2 regions of the Psychrobacillus mangrovi genome follow, and region 2 is predicted to be linked to the other one. Evidence: riboswitches for the same ligand, from Rfam matches in the RefSeq annotation. Region 2 holds a riboswitch; the other holds the start of a gene.

Region 1 (11,516 bases), on a different contig from region 2:
GGTCGTTTCCGGAAGAAGAATTTGATACTCCTCTGATTGAAAGGCAGCATGAATATCCGTTTCATCTGGAAAGTCCTTCATTGCAACATAAAATGCCTGTTCCACATCTGAATTGGTATAAATGAGTGAAGCTATTGACTGTTTTCCGTCTCTTGCAGCTCTTCCAACTTCTTGCATGTAACTAGCAATGGAAGTAGGGATATGATCATGTATTATTTGTCGAATATTGTCTTTATGAATACCCATACCAAATGCGTTAGTTGCACAAATCCAGTCTAAATCTCCTTGCTGAAATTGTTGTTGGACTAATACACGATCCTCCTGTTCCAATTTCGCATGATAAAAGGCAACCTTAACTCCCTTTTTTTCTAGTTCATAAGCATAATATTCTGCTTTTTTACGGGATTGTGTGTATAAAATTCCGGGACCATTAGTTGTAGTTATACGGCCCATTATCCATGCTTCTTTCTCTTTTTGACTATCCGCTTTTTGCACCTCATAAGCAATAGTAGGACGATCTAATGAATGAATAAACTCAAAAGGATTGCTCATATGTAAGGTCCCTTTAATATCATCCACCACTTTTTGGGTAGCAGTTGCTGTTAAAGCAAGTACATTAGCTTCTGGAAAAGCATCTAACCAGTTAGAGATTCTCAAATAATCAGGTCGAAAATCATATCCCCACTGTGAAATACAATGTGCTTCATCTGCTACAATATATGCTATGGAAATCGATGACAGGGCACAATTAAAACGTTTGTTTTGAAGCATTTCTGGTGAAGTGAAGATAAACTTATACATTGCCAAATTACTCATAACCATTTCTTTTTGTTCGTAAGTAAGAAAGGAATTTATTGCCACAACTCTTTTTTCTCCAAACATTTTTAATTGTTCTACTTGATCTTGCATTAATGATAATAATGGAGAAACAATTACAACTGCACCTTTCATGAAATAGGCAGGTAATTGATATAATAATGATTTGCCCATACCAGTCGGCAGTATTGCGACGACATCTTTACCAGCAATTACTTGCTCAATTATTTCTTTTTGTCCTTCTCGAAAAGAAGTATGGCCAAATTTCTGTTGAAGTATTTCTGACAGCTTATCCATTAGCTTCTTCTCCTTTTGCTAGTGCAATTCTAATTTGAAAAAAGCTTAACTCGGGAGCCTGCTCTCGAATAATTTTTAACTTTTTCGTTTGTAGACTATTTGATATCCTTAACACTTTTTCGACTTGTTCATTTGAAATATAAGAAAAGAAAGGAAAGTATTGATTTGCGGACACTATTTCAATAATATGATCTTCAATCGTATTGAATTTTAAAAAGCGCATTGCAGCTATTTCTTGCAGGTTATGTCCCTTTTGAATTAATTGATACGTCTTCATAGCTGATTCAGTTAGCGGAGTTTGAACCTCTACATCTTTTACGAGAGGTAACAAGTCCGGAAACTTTTCTTCATTGATGATCGGAAGTGCAATATGTAAACTTTCAATAAACAACATTTTTATATCAAAAAGAGATAGATTGTAATGCCGAGCAAGTTGTTCCCATGTTAAACCACTTTTTCCATAACCACTTAATCGATAGACAAATATTTCTCTGTGAATATTCTCAAATTTTGTATTCTCAAGTAGTTGAAGCAATTGTTGTCTAAAGTTTGAATAAAATGCAACATTTTTATAATCTCTACTGTAAAGATATCCTTTTACAAATTGGTGTATATCTTGATTCTTTTGATTTGGAACATAGCGATGTACATTTGCTTGAAAATGAGATAACGTCTGAATCACCAATTCCATTCTGCTCCAAAAAACATGCTCATTTCCTCTATATAACCATCCATTAAATTGAGGATCTTTCATTGTCTTTATTTGCATTAAACCTTTTTCTGTAAGATTTATAACCGACCCATTCTCTTCAATAAAGCCCTTATTTACAAGTGTCAAAATTTCGACATTATATTGATCTAGTGATAATTTAGGATAAAGCGAAAAAAAAGGATGAAGTTTAAAATAAGTAACATCCTGTATTGTCTGGCCAGATTTTTTGCCTTTTAATAAGTAAAAGGGTGCGGTAGATGACCGTTCTCCATGAAATTTTTGAATGATTAATAGTAATAAATGATGAAAGTACAATGTAAATACCTCACGTTTTTAATGTATTTTTGTTGAAAAGTCACGTAAACAGTTTTAGAATGAATAGGATAGCTATTCCGTGTAAGCAGATATAAAGGAGAGAATATAATAATGGCTAAATATACAATTGTAGATAAAGATACATGTATCGCATGTGGCGCATGTGGCGCAGCAGCACCTGATATATACGATTATGATGATGAAGGTATTGCATACGTTATTTTAGATGATAACATGGGCACAGTAGAAGTTCCAGACGAACTACTAGAAGATATGGAAGATGCATTTGAAGGATGCCCTACTGATTCAATTAAAGTAGCAGACGAGTCATTTGAAGGCGATGCTTTGAAATTTGAATAGATGAATAATGTAAACTGCCTAGATTTTTGAGGCAGTTTTTTTATAAGAATTTGCAGCCCATGTTTATAATAGTGTCACTTATTAGAATCTACTTAATTCCCAACCATAATTAGAGATTAGTATCACGGATGTGCGCTTGCCGCAGGCTACGCATGAGCCTCCGCAGGATGAGTCGCTCCTTTGTCGCTCCCACATCCTTTACGGTTCTCATTCTTCGCGCTCCTGCGGCGTGTAAAACGCTCATCCTATAAATTTCCTTAGATACAGTCAGAAGTAACTTGTTAATGATAAGTGAAGAGTTATCTTTATGTGAGTTAGCTAGTTTTAATTGGAAATATTTTTCTAAAAATGTCACGAAATGTTGCAACGAGACCAATTAAGTTTCTTCCGAGACTATTCATAGCGTAAACGAGACCAATTCAATGACAACCGAGACTAATCACAGCATAACCGAGACCAATTTCACTGTAACAGAGACCATTACTCGAAATTCATTAATAGGTGACACTTGCATTCGCTCGCGCCTTGAAAGCCGCATGACGGGCCGTATGAGACAGCGAAATTTATTTTGCGACGAACTTTGCGCAGGAGCACGAATGCGCTAGCGCATACAGCAGCTCATGCGGACGTGCGGCCAGCGTGAATGCCTATAGTTGGTGATGAATCTTTTCAATACTTAATATATTATTTATTGATACTTAGATATCTTAAAAATGGATCTGAGCTTGGCGCACGCTACGCAGGAGCCTTCGCAGGATAAGTCGCTCCTACTTCTGGTAGGAATTTATCTCTCTCTATAAAAAAAGATATCTGGCTCCTTGTATCTCTATGCCAAATAGACCCGCAGACAATGCCGTATTTTCGATATGTCTCCGATGTGTACTTAGTTGAGCGTTTCAAATACGATATGTCCTTTAAATACTTCTTAGTTATAGCACCAGAAGATGACCTCAACAAGATATTTTTTAGATAGAAGATTTTTTCTGTAGACTTACACTAGTTGATTGTAGTGGAAGGCGGCGACTCCGGCGGGAACTGTGAGACAGATGAAACATCACAACGTACCCGAAGGGGTGGTGATGGTTCATCGATCACCCCGCGGAACGTGTCCGCCTGTAACGGAAATCAACGGGTTCCATCTAAATAGCGAGTAAGTGAACAATAAATCGTTCACTTACTCGCTATGAAATTCCTTTCGGGACTTTTTCAGTGCCCTCAGCGTGAGCTGCGGAGGAGGCTCTTGGCTACACGCGGAATGCGTCCGCCTGTAACGGATACTATCGCACTTTTTAATATAAGCTATGAAGAAAGAGGCTGCCCTGAAAAGTCATTTTTTATGACTTTCTGGTCAGCCCCTTTTAATTAATTTATATCAGGGACGCCAAACGAATTTGTTACCCTATCGAGCAATGGTTTCATTCGCTTAAATAAAACAATCATTACAATTGTTACTAATAGCCCTTTTATCAAGTTGAACGGTAAGATACCGAAAATGATTGAATTAAACAACGCTGTTCCAGTTTCCATTGGGAAGTTTAAGAAATAAGTATACATTGGTAAAAATACAAAATAATTTAAAACACTCATGCCAATAGCCATGGAAATTGTTCCACAAGCTAGACCGTACATAATCCCTTTAGAGGATGATGCTTTACGATAAATTAAATAAACAGGTGTTATAAATAAAATACTAGTTGCAAAGTTAGCCATATGTCCTACAGGAACACCAGTTGGACTACCTGCAAATAACCAATCCAATACGTTTTTCATAAATGCTACAACTATACCTGCAATAGGCCCCATTGTAATAGCGGCAATCAATGCTGGAAGATCACTAAAATCCACTTTTAAATAAGCTGGTAAAACTGGTAACGGAAATGCAAGTAGCATTAAAACAAAAGAAATACTACTCAACATTGCGATTGCAATAAGCTTTCGCGTCTTGCTTTTTGTCATTATTCCTCTCTCCTTTTGCGATTCACTCCACAAGAAGAAAGGTTCAGCACGAATTTCAAACTCAAAAAATCCCTTAAGCTATTAAAGAGCTCAAGGGAGAAACAAGGCACACTTAAATAAGCGTATCCGTATTAGAGTATACGAAAAACGACTGTACCTTCACCTTCTCCCATCCAGACTATACTGTCGGCTTTGGAATCTAACCAAATCCTGCCATTACGGCTCGCGGGCTCAAGAAAAAAACTTCTAATACCGCCGATCGGGAATTTCACCCTGCCCCGAAGATGAATCAATATTTTATTAGCATTCAAGAATAATATCTTGAATTAATAATAGTTTATCAAAAACAGAACCGTTATGCAATACAATTGCTTCATAATTTTATAATACTAAAAAATGCCAAGCTTTGAAACAAATCAAAGTCGGCATTCCAGATTCCTATTTTACACTCATTATAAAACCATTAGGTCCAAGTGGCTTAGGAAGGGTATTATTAAAATTAAATTTATCCCATTGCTCCTGAACCAAATTTTCTAATTTTACTTCAGTTCCAAAACTGGCAGCTGTTAATGCAAAGGCTTCTATCAGGCGTGTAGCTTCGTTTGGTTCCAATGATTCTAAATCAAAGGGTTCGTCAAACTTAATTACTGCTACTCCGTCACGATTCTCATATGAATACGTAACAGTTGATGGCACTACAGAAGTGTATATGTCATTACCTACATTTTTCATGTCTAAAAATGCTTCAGAAATAGTATCATAATTAGATGAAAAGTTAGGAGTCAAGTATACATTTCCATTTTGGGCACGATAATTATAATAATTATGGTGTCCTATCAAACCTTCCAATTTACTTGGCTCATTTAAAATACCTACTTGATCCCATTCAAGTAGAGAGCCGTCTTCATTTAAAAGAGCAACCGATTCAAAATCTTTAAAAATTTCATTTAGGGAACTCCAGTAAGGAGCCGAGGTTCCTGACGCTGTGTCATATCCATGGTCTTTAGGTAAATAATGCGTCAACAATTGATTTTCGGCAACAAAATATCCTTTATAGGGATGATATTCTGTAAATCCGAGTGCCTCTTCATTTATTAGACTTGCATATCGTTCATACAACTGAAGGCTGTTTGGAACCATGTTTGGAAAATCTACTTCCACTTGTTCTTTTGGAATAATAATTGTTACAGGTACAGTTAATGCATTCTCATTGAATGAAAAATGAAAAACAGTGCCTCCATTCAAATCTTCTTCATAGACAGCATTTAAAGTATCTATAGGTATTAAATCTATATTAGATTCCATTTTAATCGTCATTTTTGACATGTCGTCAGATGATTCATTCTCACTTTCATCATTTGTGATTGCAGATTCTTCTGTTCTATCCATTGACTGCATACTTTCTTCTTCACTACTCTTCTCTTCCATTTCCTTGCTAGTGCTATATTGCTGTATAGAATTGTCATTATTGCGATAAGAAGAAACTAAAAAAGTGATAAGAATTATGGAAGCAATAGAAACAACTAAAGGCAACCATCTGGATAAGTTCTTATGGGAAAGATGTTTTTTTTGTTCTTTTTCGTGAGCCTCTACCTTTTGTTTTACCAGATTATACACATCTTCTTTGGAACGATGATCTGTAAACTTGGGCATATGGTTCAGTAATTCATCTAGTGCTTCATCATCTTTTTTCCAATCACTCATGATGAACCTCACCCTCCTTCTTTGTTTCAGATAATCGTTCACGCAGTGCCTTTATAGCACGATGCTGTGTTGTTTTCACTTTTCCTTCTGACCAATTTAGTATTTGTGCTGTCTCAGCGATAGAAAGTTGTTGAAAATAACGCATAATTATAACCATTTTTTGATCGCCAGTACAATCATCCAAGGCAACTAATAAAGATTTCATTTCGTCATTCAATTGAACTAAATCTTCTGGAAGCATATCTGAAGAAGCAAGCTGCATTGTTTCCCAATTAAAGGAATCAAATAGCCTTTTCTTTCTAACTGCTTGCTTTCTAAAATGATCGATTGCTACATTTTTGGCTATTGAAAATAGCCATGTTTTCTCAGAACTCTTCCCCTCAAATCGGCTATAAGCCCTTAAAACACGAACATACACTTCTTGGACCAAGTCTTCCGCAGTCTGCCTATTTTTAACTAAATAGATCAAAAACTGAAAAACGTCTTGATGATAACTATCATACAAGCGGTGGAAAACGGAGTCATTCATAAGCTCCCCCCGTTCTTACAATTAGTCGTTCATGAACTGTTTTTTGTTTCACTTATTTAGAGGCAATCGAATAATAAACTTTGTACCTACACCTAGTTCACTTTCTACGGATAGATTACCATCATGACGTTCTATAATATTTTTAGCAATTGCCAAACCAAGACCTGTTCCACTCTTTCCTCTCGTTCTTGCTTTATCCCCTTTATAAAAACGTTCGAATACATATGGAAGGTCTTCTCTAGGAATGCCATAACCTGTATCTTCTACTACCATTACAAAATGGTGTTTCGTTTGCGATATTCTAACTGTAACAGAGCCTTTTTCCGTATGACGAAGGGCATTATCTATTAAATTTGTCAGTACTTGCTCCATACGATCTTCATCTATTTCTAGTGACAAGGGTTCGAGTAGGTTTTGTTCGAAAATTAAACGAAGATTTTTTTCTTTCGCTATTTGATCAAACTTTTGTGTTATTCGTTCAATTGTAGGTATGATCAATACTTCTTCTTTAAAAATACTTAAGTAACCTGATTCTAAACGAGCTAAATCCAATAACTCAGTTACAAGTCTACTCATACGTTTAGATTCATCATAGATGATACGAATCATTTCTTTTCGATCTTCCTCTGTCGTCACAACATCATCAATAATTGCCTCACTATATCCTTGAAGCATCGATATTGGTGTTCTAAGTTCATGTGAGACATTAGCAATAAAATCTGAACGCATTTTATCTAATTGGTGTTGTTCGGTCATATCTCTTAGAACTACTACCGCTCCCCTAACCATGTCTTTAGTGTAAAGGAGACTGATAGAAACGGAGAAATAGGAACCTCTAATTTCAAGTTCTTCATCTATTTCTTCTTCATTATGGAAAACGTGATCCAATAAATGATATAACTCTGCAGGTAAATGAGAATTATCAGTTATATCATTGTTCATATACCATTTTTGAAATAATAATTCTGCCTGGGGGTTACTCACTTGCACATTAAAGTCTTTATTAAAAGTAATCACTGCATCCGCCATCGAAGTTAGTATATTCGAGAGCTGTTCTTTTTCTTGGTTAATCACTTCTACATGATGCTTTAATTGGCTTCCCATTCGATTGAATGCAGTTGCTAGTCCCCCTATTTCATCCTTTTGATGATAAGAAACTTTTGCTTCAAAATTTCCTTTTGCTAATTCGGAAGCTGCTTCACGCATGGAGCGCAGAGGTGATGTAATTCTAGAAGTTAAGAAAAATGAAAACATAGTTGTTAATAGTAATGCAATAAATCCTGATAAAAAGACGATGTTAGTTGTCTGATTTGACGTCTTATTCACTACGTCTAAACTCTGATATATAAATACACCACCATGTATTTCATTATTTGATTCTAAAGGAGATGCTAAAATAATATATGATTCCATTTTATTTTCTTCCGTCATAGAAGGCATTAACATTTTTTTGATAATCGTATCATTCGATGTATAGATTTTTGTAAGATCTTTATCTTTTAATATTTTTGTTCTAATAACATCTTTATTTAATCCATCGTGAATAGACAAGGAAACGGAATTCGAGTCTCTAACAATTAAGGCACTTGTTTCTGACCCGAGTATATCTTCTATAATTTGAAAGGAATCTTCCACTTGTTGGTACTCTTCCACTATTTTCCCTATAGTAGTTGCCTCTTGCCTTAAAGATTCTTCCGCTTGCTCCGAATGGAAGTCAGTTAAGAATTCAAGCATTAAAACGGTTACAATAAACAACACAAATAAGACGAGAAGCAATATGGTCCCCCATAGCTTCCCGACAACACTATTCCAAATTCTATTCATGGACAACCTCAAATTTGTAACCAACACCCCAAACGGTAACAATCATTTTAGCTGACTTTTCTGATACTCTATTTAACTTCTCACGCAACCGTTTTACATGGGTATCTACTGTTCTTAAATCTCCAAAGAAATCATAATGCCAAACTTCTTTTAACAACTGTTCTCGATCAAATACTTTATCTGGTGCTTTTGCTAAAAAGTAGAGTAATTCATATTCCTTTGGAGTTAAACTTACTTCAACACCATCTGCTGTAACACGATGTGCATCATGATCGATAGTTAAGTGAGGAAATACTACAATGTCTTTTGAAGCAGAAGCTCCTTGTATAGGTGACAATACAGCGGAGCGTTTTAAAATAGCTTTAATACGTAAGACTACTTCCCTTGGACTAAATGGTTTTACTATGTAGTCATCAGCACCAAGTTCAAATCCCTCAACTCTGTTTGCTTCCTCCCCTTTGGCAGTCAACAATATTACTGGAGTTTCCTTATGTGCTCTTAATTCAGTAATTACTTCAATACCATCTTTCTCAGGCATCATAATATCTAATAAAATGCAGTTATAATCATTCTCTAATGCAAGCTGTAATGCAATTTCTCCATTTTCTGCTTCTTCTACTTCATAACCTTCTCGTTCTAAATACATTTTCAACAATCGACGGATACGTTCCTCGTCATCTACTACTAAAAGCTTAATCATTTCAGACATAATATCATACCCTTCTATCAACTTCTAATATATATTGTACAATTAGTCGTACTAAATTGAAAGAAAAGCTCCAATCTCTTTATTAGAGACAAGAGCTTTTTCGTTTATAAACAGAATAGAACACTAAACTTTCTATCGCTAATTGTACAGACTCCATACACTATTCCTCTAGCGGTAGATTTAGCGCTTAGGTAATTCTATTAAGCGTACGAGTGTAAACCGGCAATAATTAAGTTTACTGCTATTAAGTTAAACATAATAATAATAAAACCAATTAAAGCTAACCAAGCTGATTTTTCACCTTGCCAACCTTTAGTTAGTCGTAAGTGAAGGAATACTGCGTAGAACAACCAAGTAATAAGAGCCCAAACCTCTTTTGGATCCCAACCCCAGAATCTGGACCATGCTTCATGAGCCCAAATCATAGCGAAAATTAGTGCTCCTAAAGTGAACACAGGGAAACCAATAAGAACTGAACGATACCCAATTTCATCCATATATTGAGAATTTGCTTTTTTAGCAAATGGCTGCAGAACAGCTGCAATAGGTTTTCGTAGTATTAAACGAAGTAAAACATATAATACAGTTCCAAAAATAACAGACCATGTTACAACAGTAAGTTTTTTAGCATTTACAATCGGTGGCATTTCCGCCAGTGGCTCCATCGCATTTTCTGTGATGGCTTTTGATTCATTCATCCCAAAAATAGCTGGCAAATTATACTCCATTTCTGCTACATTACCTTCTTTATTTACATAACTATATTCTGCTTTATAGTCTGCTATTGCAAAAGACGATGTTGAAATGACAAATCCAAGTACTAATACCGCCAAAAACATAACTGCTTCTATCCAAAAGCTCTGTTTTGATTTTTTTGTCAGATCAATATTTTTTAGAAGCCAAATTAATCCTGCAACTGCACTAATGGCTAAAATTGATTCACCTAGTGCCGCAGTAATTACATGGACAGTCAACCAGTAACTTTTAAGCGCCGGTATTAACGGTGTAATATCTCTTGGAAACATACTTGCGTACGCAATAATTAACACGGCAATCGGTAATGCAAAAAGCCCAAGAGAAGGTACTCTATATATATAATAAATTAATATAAAAGCCCCCACTACCATCATTCCAAAAGCAGTTGTAAACTCAAATAAATTACTAACTGGTGCATGTCCAGCTGCAATCCATCTTGTGATAAAATAACCGACATTTGAAATAAATCCAATGATAGTAACTGTAATCGCTAATTTACCCCAACGATCAAAGGATTTAGAATTCGATTTCTCGGAACTAGACCCTTTTACTGCCCCTCCGAATAAAAAAGTTGCCACTAAATAAGCAATAAATGCGATTAATAATAAAGTACTACTAAGTGATACCAAATCCATAACACTAGACTCCTTTCTCTTTTTCCGCTTTAGCGTCTAAATCTTGCTGATCTTCGTAAGGTGGAAGAATCGCGACTTTTGAAACAGCATCTAAGTCTTTTTGTACACTTAGCCAGTTTTTGTTTGTATGTGCTGCAATTACAACTTGCCCATTTTCTAATTGCTGTAACCAAATTCGACGATGATTCCAGTATGACCCTTGAGCTACACCAATCATGAAGATAAGTCCGCCAAGTCCGAGTAAAGGAAGTGTCAAATCTTTGCGAATAGTTAATCCAGAAACATCTCTTGTCTCCACACTTTGGAATGCAATTTTATGTTGATTCTCTCCAAGTGGCTCTAATGTTTCTTTAATCATTACAAAACTCGTTTCTCCTTTTGGAAATTCAGGACTATACATTTTCACCAAAAACGCAGGATTATTAGGAAGCGGCGATTGTGACTGTGGTACTCCATTTTCAAAACCAGTGAAGTCGGCATAATAATCAAGTATTTCCACTTTGTAGCCATCTTTCAGCTGATATTCTGCTTGGGGATTAGCCAAATCTATCGTAAATTCTCCAAAAGACTCTTTTGAAGCTTTGTCTTGCAATTGGAATGTCATGGATTTTAATTCATCTAAACGAAAATCCATCTGGAAGACAGAGAAGTTATCAAATTTAAGTGGTTCATTTACTTGAATTGATTCTTCTTTTATAACTTGCAAATCAGCAGGTTTTCCTGCAATGGCATCATCCGCACCCTTGTATAAGACAACATTCGATTGGTAATTCTTTGCGATTGTTCCAACTCTGTCAATTGCTTCACCAAATACTTCTTCCGATTCTTCCTTTGAATACGTTTCATAAATAAAATCTTTGCTTTCCAAGAAGTATCCATTGGTCTTAGGTATGTAAAGTGTTT
Region 2 (11,516 bases):
TGAAGAGCTTACAAAAAAACGTATTGGTGGAATGGGTAGTATATTGCATAATCTATTCCATGTAATAGATTGTGAACAGATATGGATTAATCAAATGAATGGAACATCTGTTGTCGAGCATGATATTAACTTAATTACAGATATTCGAGTTGTAATCAATTATTCGAATGAAACCAAAGAAAATACTTATAAATTTATACAAGCTTCGACTTCTAATCTGGAAAATAAAGTTTTAAAAATTACTAATAAAAAAGGTATTACTTATACATTTTCTTACGATAAAATTATTCGTCATATTATTTCACACGAAATTCATCATATAGGACAATTATCTGTTTGGTCTAGGGAAATGGGATTTAAGCCTGTATCTAGCGATATATTATTTAGAGAACCAAACTATTAATAAGGACCTCTTAATTGAAAGAGGTTTTACTCCCCTAAATTTTTCTATTTAGCTTCTGTAAAAATTCTGGCTTCGTTACATATTCCATATAGTTTGTTGTTCCATCAAACTCTAAATAAGCTTGATAACGTGTTCGGATCGCAGGAGCAGTTATTAAATCTAACACTTTGTTTTTTGCCACCCATCCACTTTCTGTAGTTTCATCAGAAGTACATAGTTCTCCACCTACAGCCTTGCATGTAAAATCAACTATCAGTTTAGTGGGAACGTCCGTTTCATTGTCATACCATTTATGAATACCAGTGTTTGAATAAACACCAATCATGTGAGAAACAACTATATCTATACCGCTTTCTTCTTTTATTTCTCGACATAATGCATCCATCAGGTTTTCCCCTATCTCCACTTGACCACCAGGAAAAACCCACCCTCCATGAAGTGTCTTCACTAAAAGAATGTCTCCCTTTTCATTCTCTACTATTCCCCCAACTGCTAATATATGCGTTGGCATCTTCATTATTTTTCCTCCTTCATATAATTTAGTTAAAAAACTGTAGACAATTTTGCCTACAGTTTCGATGTGTTTTCCTTCTCGTTTTTACGAATCAATTGCAGCTTTTCTTTCATCTTATATTGATTCCATTCAATTATATCCTCTGAAATAAATCCATCTTTCTTCCGTTTCGGAATTTTCACATGCCCACTCACTGCCCTTGTATAGCCCTCAATCATGGCAGCAACGGCTAAAATTACAAGTGCGAAACAGATTGCTGGGGCAAGAGGAAGCCATGGAACACCTTGTAAATATCGAAACGAAGAGCCAAAAAGTCCAGCCCATTCATAAGCTATCGATTTTGGTGGGTCACCAAACATGGGATCATAGCTGACATTCGTTCCCCCAATAAATAATTGAAGCAGACCAAGATGCGTAAAAACAACTAAGGTTTCAACCACTTGCTGACCATAAATGACAAATAACTTTTCCCTCATCATTGGAAAGAGATGTCTCAATATTATTCTACGACGACTTGCTCCAAGTGTTCTTGCAGCTAAAATGTATTCCTGCTGATAAAGTAAATTCGCTTCATTCCCAATTAAAGCGGACACAATAGGCACGGTTATAATAGCCATTAACACAACTTGAATCACAATACGTTCCCATACCGTAGTCGAGAACCCTTCCATAGGCTCCCATAATACGGGGAACAACATGAGATAGGAAAAAATGGTCATTGGCACATAATGTAGCGGATCAATAAAACTATTCAATAATGAACGTTTCTTTTGCCAATACGTTCCTATCACAAAACCTAGGGGCACTGCAATAAGCATACGGACAGCAGCAACACCCATTGCAGCAATAATTGTATATTTTGCACCAAGCATAATTTTTGCAAACATATCAAAACCAAACTGGTCTGTCCCAAAAGGATTAGCCCAGCTAGGTGAAAGTGGAGCAGCTTCAATCAATTTACCCTTCTCATAAATAAAAAATGTTTGCTTAGGATCCGGTCCATTAATCCATTCGAATACAAAACTTCCTATTAAAAAGAATGCAAGAATGATAAATCCAAAAACAAAATAAGGTTGCTTCCAAACAAACTTCATCCGATAGCACCTCCCCGATTCAAACGGCGTAAAAAGTACCACTCACCAAAGCTGTAAAGTATGAAAACAGGTAAAAAGAAACTGCAAACTGTAATTAAAAAAAGTTCGCCAGACATATTTTGGCTCAAGTGAAACATAATACCTGGCATATTGAACATTCGTTCTAATATAAATAGATTGGAAAGCATAAACCACATCGTCTTTTTAGACTGGAAAAATATACTAATAATTGCATTTCTAAATATATGTATGATCAAAATAATTAATTTACCATAGCCTAGTGAAATTGCAAGTTCAACATACAGCTTTCGTTCCTCTGCTTCAAAAGTTAGCATGCTTAAACGATACAACTGAACCATTGGTAAAATCATTAGACAAAATACGGGGAGAATATAAATCTTTTCTCCTCCCGTAGCTGCAATGGAAAGAAAAATTCCTGTGTTTTTATGAATCATAATAACAGCTAATTGAACTAATAATATAACTAAAATGTCTGGTATGGATTCCAAAAAGAAAAAGGTTGTCTTAATATGTTGTCTTGTTCTCTCTTTAAACAACATGGTAATTATCGTAAAAATGAGTGCTAAAAAAATTGCCACTAATAAAGCCAAAAATAAAATCTCTAAAGAATAGATAATATATTTCCCTAAATGTGGACTATAGTATTGGTGCATAAAATTGGAAACCGGAAATATTGCAAGTATATGTTGAGTATACTCTTTCCACCTGAATTCCCCTTCTTGAAAACCAGTGATCATTATAGGTAGTCCACTTATCAGTAAAATCCCGATAAAGGCAACTACCAGTTGTACCCCCCACTTTAATAACCCATTCACAAAAAATCCCCCTGCTGTCTGAAAACTAAGATAAAATTATCATAACATAATAGGTTATAAATAAATGACAGATTTAACTAATTTAATAGATTTATCCAATTAAGTATTTCTATTCGTTAAGGGAGGAACATCTGGCTTGAAACTATCCGATTAGTTAGGGTCATTATCCGATTATCACTAGTTATTATCCGATTATATTCATTTATTATCCGATTGTTACTTATTATCATCCGATTGTTAAAATGGAACGACCTAAGTAATTCTTTATCACAAAAAAAACAGGCTAATTTTAGCCTGTCTAATAGAGATTATTAAAATAAACGATTTAAGTTAGCCATTTCAATTGCGGATACTGCAGCATCATAGCCTTTGTTACCAGCTTTAGTACCAGAGCGTTCAATAGCTTGCTCAATTGTTTCTGTTGTCACAATGCCGAACATAACTGGAACTCCTGTTGTTAACCCTACACTTGCAATTCCTTTTGCTGTTTCGTTACATACATAATCGTAATGTGTAGTAGAGCCTCTAATAACAGTTCCCAAACCGATAATAGCATCGTATTTTTTTGTTTCGGCCATTCTTTTCGCTAAAAATGGTACTTCAAATGCTCCAGGTACCCATGCTACATCTACATTATCCAAAGAAACACCGTGACGTTTCAAGCCGTCCATTGCGCCATCTAATAATTTACCATTGATAAACTCATTAAATCTACCAACTACAATACCTATTTTCAAATCTGTTCCGATTAATTGTGCTTCAAATACTTGTCCCATTCTTTATCTCTCCTAAATTTTAAATTTATAAATTAGATAATCCTGTTAATTAAAGTTATTCACCCATCACTAATTTTTCATGTGCATTTCGATAATTTACTAATGCTTCAATAGTGACAAATTTCAATCCATGAAGATTTGCTATTTCTTTTAATTTTGGTACTCTAGCCATTTCACCATTCTCACTCATAATTTCGCAAATGACACCAGCTGGTTTAACTCCGCAAAGTTTTGCAAAATCAACAGCTGCTTCCGTATGACCTGGACGTTCAAGTACACCATTGTCTTTTGCTATTAGAGGGAACACATGACCAGGTCGACGGAAGTCAGAGCCTACCGACTCAGCATTCAAGAGTTGTAATATCGTTTCAGATCGCTCAAATGCACTAATTCCGGTTTCCGTTGTTTTATAATCTATACTAACTGTGAAGGCAGTTTGATGATTATCCGTATTATTTTCGACCATAGGAGATAAATTTAGAGAATCAGCTAAATTCTTCGTAATAGGTGTACATATTAATCCACGACCATACATTGCCATAAAGTTAATATTTTCGGGTGTAGCATAATCTGCCAATACTAGAAAGTCTCCTTCATTTTCTCGACTTTCGTCATCCACTACAATAATGATGTTACCGTTTTTCAAATCATCTATTGCTTCTTCAATTGTATGAAACATTTTAGTAAAAGCCCCCTTTTTTAAAATCCATTTTGTCTTAAGAAATCCATCGTTATTGTTGAGTTCGTTGATTTCTCTTGCTTCTGATTTAATTGTTTAATAACATATTTTCCTAATAGATCATTTTCAATATTTACAATGTCTTGCTCTCTTTTAATACCTAAGATTGTCTCGCTGAATGTAAGAGGAATAAGCGATACTGTTATTTGTGTGGGCTGCACTTCGAAAATAGTTAAACTAATTCCATCGATCGCTACCGAACCTTTTAGCATGCAATACTTACTTAGTTCTCTATCAATTCCGATATCAACGTACACCGCATTTTCCAGTTTTCTTTTTCTTAAGATGACACCCGTTCCATCCACATGACCCGAAACAAAATGTCCACCAAACCTACCATTTGCCGCCATCGCTCTTTCTAAATTGACTACATGGCCAATTTGCAGTGAACGGATATTTGTTGACTTAACGGTTTCTGGCATTATTTCTACAGTGAAATGATTATTAGAAAAAGCAGTAACTGTTAAACAAACACCATTAACAGCAATACTATCACCTAAATGAATGTCTTCAACTATTTTGGAAGATTCCAATGTTAACTGCATACTGTTCGCTCCACTTTTCACGGCCTTAACTTTACCTAAGTCTTCAATAATTCCAGTAAACAACATAAACACCTCTATTCAGAAATAATTTATTAAATTCAGAAAACCTCCTGTCTTGACAACACAATTCTCTGTAAACAAAAGAAAACCCCTTAACTAAACACTAAGGGGTTTTGGGATTATGTAATTAAAGCAATACTTAATAAGCCTATATAAATCAATACATTTATAAGGTTTCTTGCTCTTACATCCTTCTCCCATCCAGACTATACTGTCGGCTTTGGATTCGCACCAAATCCTGCCTTAAAAAAGGCTCACGGGCTTAGAATTACTTCATCACCGTCGATTGGGAATTTCACCCGACCCCGAAGGACTATAATATGAAGTTGTAGCTGGGTTTTCATTTTTTACAAAAAGAAAACCCCATAGAGAATCTCTAGGGGTCGTAGGAAATGTTATTTCATCAACAAATAAACCTATAGAAGAAAAATTTCTCCATAAGTAAAAAAAGTTGCTCAAACGTCCCTCTCCCATCCAGACTATACTGTCGGCTTTGGATTCGCACCAAATCCTGCCTTAAAAAGGCTCACGGGCTTAGAATTTCTTCATCACCGTCGATTGGGAATTTCACCCGACCCCGAAGGACTATTCATCTATGCAGTTATAATACCATGCAAAGAATAATTATACACGTAAATTGTCTTTCCTATATTTGTTAATATATCAGATTCTACAAACAGTCGAGTTATATCAACTTTAATACCAGTAGAGAATAACTCTATAAGTTGTGTTTTAAACAGTTTTTTATGGTCTGTTTAAAGAAGTGATATATTCTTTATTTAAAGAATAATATAGAAGGATTCTGTACTTTCACTTCCTCTTTACTTATTAGTATTAAAGAAATTAATAATAGCAACATTTTGTATCAGATCTTAGAAAGGAGATCTTATGAAAACGTATAAATCTATAAATTTAGAAAAAGTTTTTAATAAAACTATGGTTAATAAGCGCATTCATGATGGAATTGTTTATATGGAAGATACAACAGGTGAATTTTCTTGGAACAAAGGCTATGGCGGTAAGGAATTAGATTCACCAATGCTTATGGCAAGCATAACAAAGCTTTTGACCACTGCTTGTATTTTAATTTTGCAAGAACAAGGTAAGCTATCTTTGAGGAATAAAATATCTGAATTTCTTGACCAAGAACATTTAAGCGGACTGCATATATACAAGTCAAAGGAATATTCATTTGACTTACTTTTATCCGACTTGTTGTTTCAAATTAGCGGATTACCTGATAAATTTGAAGAGAAGAAAAGTTCGACTAAAAGAAAAGTTATTAATCAAGATTTCAGCTTTTCTATTCATGAACTTTTACATTGGGCAAAAGAACTAAAACCACATTTCATCCCCCGCACTAATGGAAAAGCCTATTATTCTGACCTCAACTTTGATTTACTTGGAGAAATTATTGAAAAGGTAAATGGAACGACACTGGCAGAGGCCTACCAGCAATTAATTTTTATCCCATTAGGGCTTAAGAATACTTACCTTCCACAAAGTGAAAATGATTTTATACCACATATTTACTACAAGGATAAAGTATTGAACCGCCCAATGTTTATTTGTAGCTGTCGTGCGAGTGGCGGTGCTGTTACTACTGCGAGAGAAATGATGATATTTATTAAAGCATTTTTTGGCGGTAAGTTGTTTAATAAAATTATATTTGACGAACTAGCTAATTATAACAAGCTTCAAATCACAATGGGACCGATTAGCTATGGGGGAGGATATATGAGAATTACACTTGGTGGATTATTAATGCCGTTTATGAAAAAGGGAGAATTGTTGGGTCACTCAGGCTCAACTGGTTCCTTTGCATTTTACTATCCCCAGAAGGACATTTTTTTTGTCGGGGATGTTAATCAATTTGCTAACCCTAGTCTGCCGATTCGTCTTTCTATAAAGTTAGCACTGGGAGTATAGTAAAATATATCACAAGCACTGTTATGCTTAAACACAAATAAACAGTAGAAACCACTCACAAGAATGTGAGTGGTTTCTACTGTTTTTATTATGCTAAACGCATTTTAGCCTCATTAATTTGTATTTTTACTTGTTCGAAACCTGTTCCACCTAAGGAATTTCTTCTTTTCACAGCAGCAAGAGGTGATAATACATCGTAAATATCAGACTCTATTAGATTGCTTGCTTCTTGTAAATCTTCTAGTGGAAGATCTAATAGGAAATAGCCTCGTTGGATACATAGAAAAACCAATTTCCCTGTCACTTCATGTGCTTCTCGGAATGGAAGCCCTTTTGAAGCAAGATAATCAGCAAGCTCTGTTGCGTTAGAAAAATCTTTATGAACGGTATCGTGAAGTCGGTCAGTATGGATCGTCATTGTACGAACCATACCTTCAAAAATTTTCAACGATCCAACTATTGTATGAACTGTATCGAACATACCTTCCTTGTCTTCTTGCATGTCTTTGTTATAAGCGAGTGGTAATCCTTTAATTACGGTCAGTAAGCCCATAAGATTTCCATATACACGACCTGTTTTTCCACGAATTAATTCGGCCATATCAGGGTTCTTCTTTTGAGGCATAATACTAGAACCGGTAGAGAACGAATCATCAAGTTCTATAAAATTGAATTCTGAACTAGACCAAAGAATAATTTCTTCAGCAAATCTTGAAAGGTGTCCCATCAGCATCGAGGAGTTACTAAGGAATTCCACGATAAAATCTCGGTCACTTACCGCATCCATGCTATTAGCATATACATTTGAAAAGCCTAAATAATCAGCGGCCAATTTTCTGTCGATTGGAAAGGTAGTACCTGCTAGTGCACCTGCCCCAAGCGGAGAGATGTCGATACGTTTAATCGAATCATGAAAACGATCTTTATCGCGTTCTAGCATCCAGAAATACGCCATTAAATGATGTGCAAAAGAAATTGGTTGCGCTCGTTGTAAATGGGTGTAACCTGGTGCAAGAGTCTCCACATGTTTTTCTGCTTGTTCCACAAGTGTTTTTTGAAAAATCTCAATTAACTCAATGATTTCACCTACTCTATTTTTCAAGAATAGATGCATATCAGTAGCTACTTGATCGTTACGGCTACGGCCAGTGTGTAGCTTACCACCAACGGGACCTATTAGATCAATTAACATTTTTTCTAAGTTTAAATGAATATCTTCATTTGCAACAGAAAACACTAAACTGTTTTCTGCTGCACGTATTTTTAACTGTTCAAGACCATCTATTATTTGAAGAACATCTTCAGAAGGCAAGATTTTGCAATCTCCAAGCATTTTCACATGCGCAATACTACCATCTAAGTCTTCCAATACTAGTGTTTGGTCAAAACCAATAGAAGCACCAAATTCATCTACCCATTGCTCGGCTGATTTTTGGAATCTTCCGCCCCACAATTTTGTCATGATTGCACCTTCTCTGCTCCCTTGTTCACTAATGCGTGAACTTTAGTTGGAAGGCCCCAAAGTTCGATAAACCCAACTGCAGAAGCATGGTTAAATTCGTCATCTTTTGTATATGTTGCAAGCTTTTCATTGTAAAGAGAGTTTGGAGACTTACGCCCTTCGACAATTGCATGGCCTTTGAAAAGTTTCACACGAACTGTACCATTTACATATACTTGTGTTTCTTTTAAGAATGCCTCTAAAGCAGTTCTTAGTGGAGAGAACCAAAGACCTTCATAAATAAGCTCTGTTAATTTTTTCTCCATTACTGGTTTGAAGTGTGCTAATTCTTTTACTAGAGTAATATCTTCTAACTCTTTATGAGCAAGTAATAGAGTATGAGCTCCTGGAATTTCATATACCTCACGTGATTTAATACCAACTAAACGGTTTTCAACATGATCAACACGTCCAACACCATGTTTACCAGCTAATTCGTTTAATTTTAGGATTAACTCATATAATTTATATTCCACACCATCAAGCGCAACCGGAACTCCATTTTTAAACTCTATTTCAATAATATCTGGAGTATCAGGTGCATCCTCTAATGCAACAGTTAGATCATATGCATCGACTGGTGGTGCTGCCCATGGATCTTCAAGAATTCCACATTCATTTGAACGGCCCCATAGGTTTTGGTCAATAGAAAATGGACTGTCTAAGTTAATAGGAATAGGAATATTTTTCTTCTTTGCATATTCAATTTCTTCCTCACGACTCCAGCTCCATTCACGAACTGGTGCAATTACCTCTAGATTTGGGTTCAATGCTTTAATCGAAACCTCGAAACGCACTTGGTCATTCCCTTTACCAGTACAGCCATGTGCTACTGCTATTGCTCCTGTTTGTTCTGCAATTTCCACTAATTTTTTTGAAATTAACGGACGAGATAAAGCTGAAACAAGTGGATATTTATTTTCATACCATGTATGAGCTTGAAGAGCTATCAGAGCGTATTCATTTGCAAATTCTTCTCTAGCATCGATCATATAGCTCTCGATTGCTCCAACTTGTAGTGCTTTGTTTTTAATAAATTCTAAGTCTTTTCCTTCCCCAACATCTAGACATACTGCAACAACATCGTATCCTTCATCCTTTAACCATGTAATTGCTACAGAAGTATCCAAACCGCCTGAATAAGCTAAAACGACTTTTTTATTCATTTTACATTCCTCCATTGTATGTTTATACGTAAATTTAGTATTAATATACATAATGTAACATGAGGATTGTATAATTACAACTAATATTTTATGATTATGAGGAATAAATTTCATATTATTATTCTTCTAATATATCCTCAATTATTGGTTCCTCTTATTTGTTCCTTATCATTCCTGAATTTATACTATAATAGTTGTTCTTTTATCAAGATATCTTTCTATTTTGTTAATTGTATTCTTTATAACTTCTACGAGTGCATACAATTTATCATCTCCATGTATAACAAACAATATTGTATTTAGCTTTGTATGCATTCTTTAAATTAGTTTAAATCTTAAAATCTAATGCAAATTTATTAACCATTAGAAAAATATAAGCACATGATTTGATTAGCATTGTATAAACACAGATAATAAATAATATAAAAGGAGTGTGAGGTATGAGTTATTTATTTTCACCTATTACAATTAAAGGATTAGAGATAAAAAATAGAATCGTAATGCCACCTATGTGTCAATATTCTGTTGAAGCTAAAGATGGAGTACCAAATGATTGGCATTACGTTCATTATGTTTCTCGTGCAATTGGAGGGACTGGCCTTATTATAGTAGAAATGACGGATGTGGAACCAGATGGAAGGATTACCGATAATGATTTAGGTTTGTGGTCTGATGAACAGATTCCGGCTTATGAGAGAATTGTTTCGGAAGTACATAAATATGGCTCGAAAATTGGTATCCAAATTGCTCATGCAGGCAGAAAAGCAACTGACGCGAAACAACCTGTTAGTTCATCCGATATTCCAGTAGATAGTAAGTGGAAAAAACCTCGTGCTCTTTCTACTGATGAAGTGAAAGAACTTGTCATTAAATTTAAAGATGCAGCAAAACGTGCAGTAGCAGCTGGTTTCGATACAATCGAGATCCACGGTGCACATGGCTACCTAATCCATCAATTCCATTCACCGGCTATTAACAATAGAACTGATGATTATGGAAAAGACCTATCCAAATTTGGAGTAGAAGTTATTCAAGCAGTTCGGAGTGTTATGCCAGATGGAATGCCGTTAATCATGCGGATATCAGCTATTGAATATATGGATAATGGATATGGCCTAAAGCATTCATTAGAAATTGCTAAAAAATATAAAGAAGCTGGCATTGACATTTTCCATGTTTCAAGTGGCGGAGAAGCACCTCCTGGAAAAGTAAAACCAGCTAACACACCAGGCTATCAAGTTCCATTTGCACGTGCATTCAAACAAGCGCTAGATGTACCAGTAATTGCAGTAGGTATACTTGAAGACGCTACTCTAGCAGAAAAAGTTATTGAAGAAGACGATGCAGAATTAGTAGCAATTGGCCGTGGAATGCTGAAAGATCCCTATTGGGCACTACACGCGGAAGAATCAATTACTGGCAAAGTTGTACCTCCTACACCTTATAAAAGAGGTTTTTGACTAGAATTTTTTATATACTAGTCTAGAACCTCCCCATATTGTTACACGAGGGCACTCAATGGTATCTATTAGCGAGTATGTGACGACATTTCGTTCACATACTCGTTTTTTGTCTGTGCACCGTTAATTTCCATTCATGGAGATTTAGAAATTGTGAAAAAATAAGGCAATTTCTGAAAAAAATAATTGGTCATTTAAAACGAAAGTTTTTCAGTACCACCTAGTTTGACAGGGAAAGTTCATTCAATTAAAATATTATTTTTTTCTCATTAAGTTGCTACCATTTACATCTGTTGAAAATCCCCACTTTTCATAATAAGGAACAAGTCGATCTGGACAATAAAGTTCAACTCTCTCAACGTCTTTGACAAGTGAATGAGTCAATATAGTATTCATTAAAATCTTACCAATTCCACGTTCTCTGTGTTCTTCTTTTGCAATTACATCAAATATAAAAGCACGATAAATTGTATCTGTAATAACTCTAGCAAAA

What was found. A riboswitch is a leader RNA that binds a small molecule or an ion and turns the genes downstream of it on or off. The one in region 2 is predicted to bind FMN.
Region 1: it holds a riboswitch for FMN, as region 2 does, so the genes downstream of both, WAX74_RS01990 (ECF transporter S component) here and ribE (riboflavin synthase) in region 2, are expected to answer to the same signal.

The regions. Positions count from the first base shown of each region.
Region 1 covers NZ_JBAWSY010000001.1:390,285-401,800, forward strand. The annotation lists gene WAX74_RS01970 (RecQ family ATP-dependent DNA helicase) at 1-1,113, opposite strand, end outside; gene WAX74_RS01975 (YpbB family protein) at 1,106-2,140, opposite strand; gene WAX74_RS01980 (ferredoxin) at 2,252-2,500, shown strand; gene WAX74_RS01985 (hypothetical protein) at 3,741-3,866, shown strand; gene WAX74_RS01990 (ECF transporter S component) at 3,863-4,456, opposite strand; FMN riboswitch at 4,614-4,746, opposite strand; gene WAX74_RS01995 (hypothetical protein) at 4,895-6,160, opposite strand; gene sigX (RNA polymerase sigma factor SigX) at 6,153-6,689, opposite strand; gene WAX74_RS02005 (ATP-binding protein) at 6,738-8,513, opposite strand; gene WAX74_RS02010 (response regulator transcription factor) at 8,506-9,222, opposite strand; gene ccsB (c-type cytochrome biogenesis protein CcsB) at 9,423-10,613, opposite strand; gene resB (cytochrome c biogenesis protein ResB) at 10,618-11,516, opposite strand, start outside.
Region 2 covers NZ_JBAWSY010000012.1:45,255-56,770, reverse strand. The annotation lists gene WAX74_RS14690 (DinB family protein) at 1-403, shown strand, start outside; gene WAX74_RS14685 (NUDIX hydrolase) at 438-920, opposite strand; gene WAX74_RS14680 (ABC transporter permease) at 971-2,011, opposite strand; gene WAX74_RS14675 (ABC transporter permease family protein) at 2,008-2,847, opposite strand; gene ribH (6,7-dimethyl-8-ribityllumazine synthase) at 3,159-3,623, opposite strand; partial or broken gene ribB (3,4-dihydroxy-2-butanone-4-phosphate synthase) at 3,682-4,302, opposite strand; gene ribE (riboflavin synthase) at 4,323-4,970, opposite strand; FMN riboswitch at 5,153-5,284, opposite strand; FMN riboswitch at 5,426-5,556, opposite strand; gene WAX74_RS14655 (serine hydrolase domain-containing protein) at 5,856-6,896, shown strand; gene argH (argininosuccinate lyase) at 6,985-8,358, opposite strand; gene WAX74_RS14645 (argininosuccinate synthase) at 8,355-9,563, opposite strand; gene WAX74_RS14640 (NADH:flavin oxidoreductase/NADH oxidase) at 10,004-11,023, shown strand; gene WAX74_RS14635 (GNAT family N-acetyltransferase) at 11,279-11,516, opposite strand, start outside.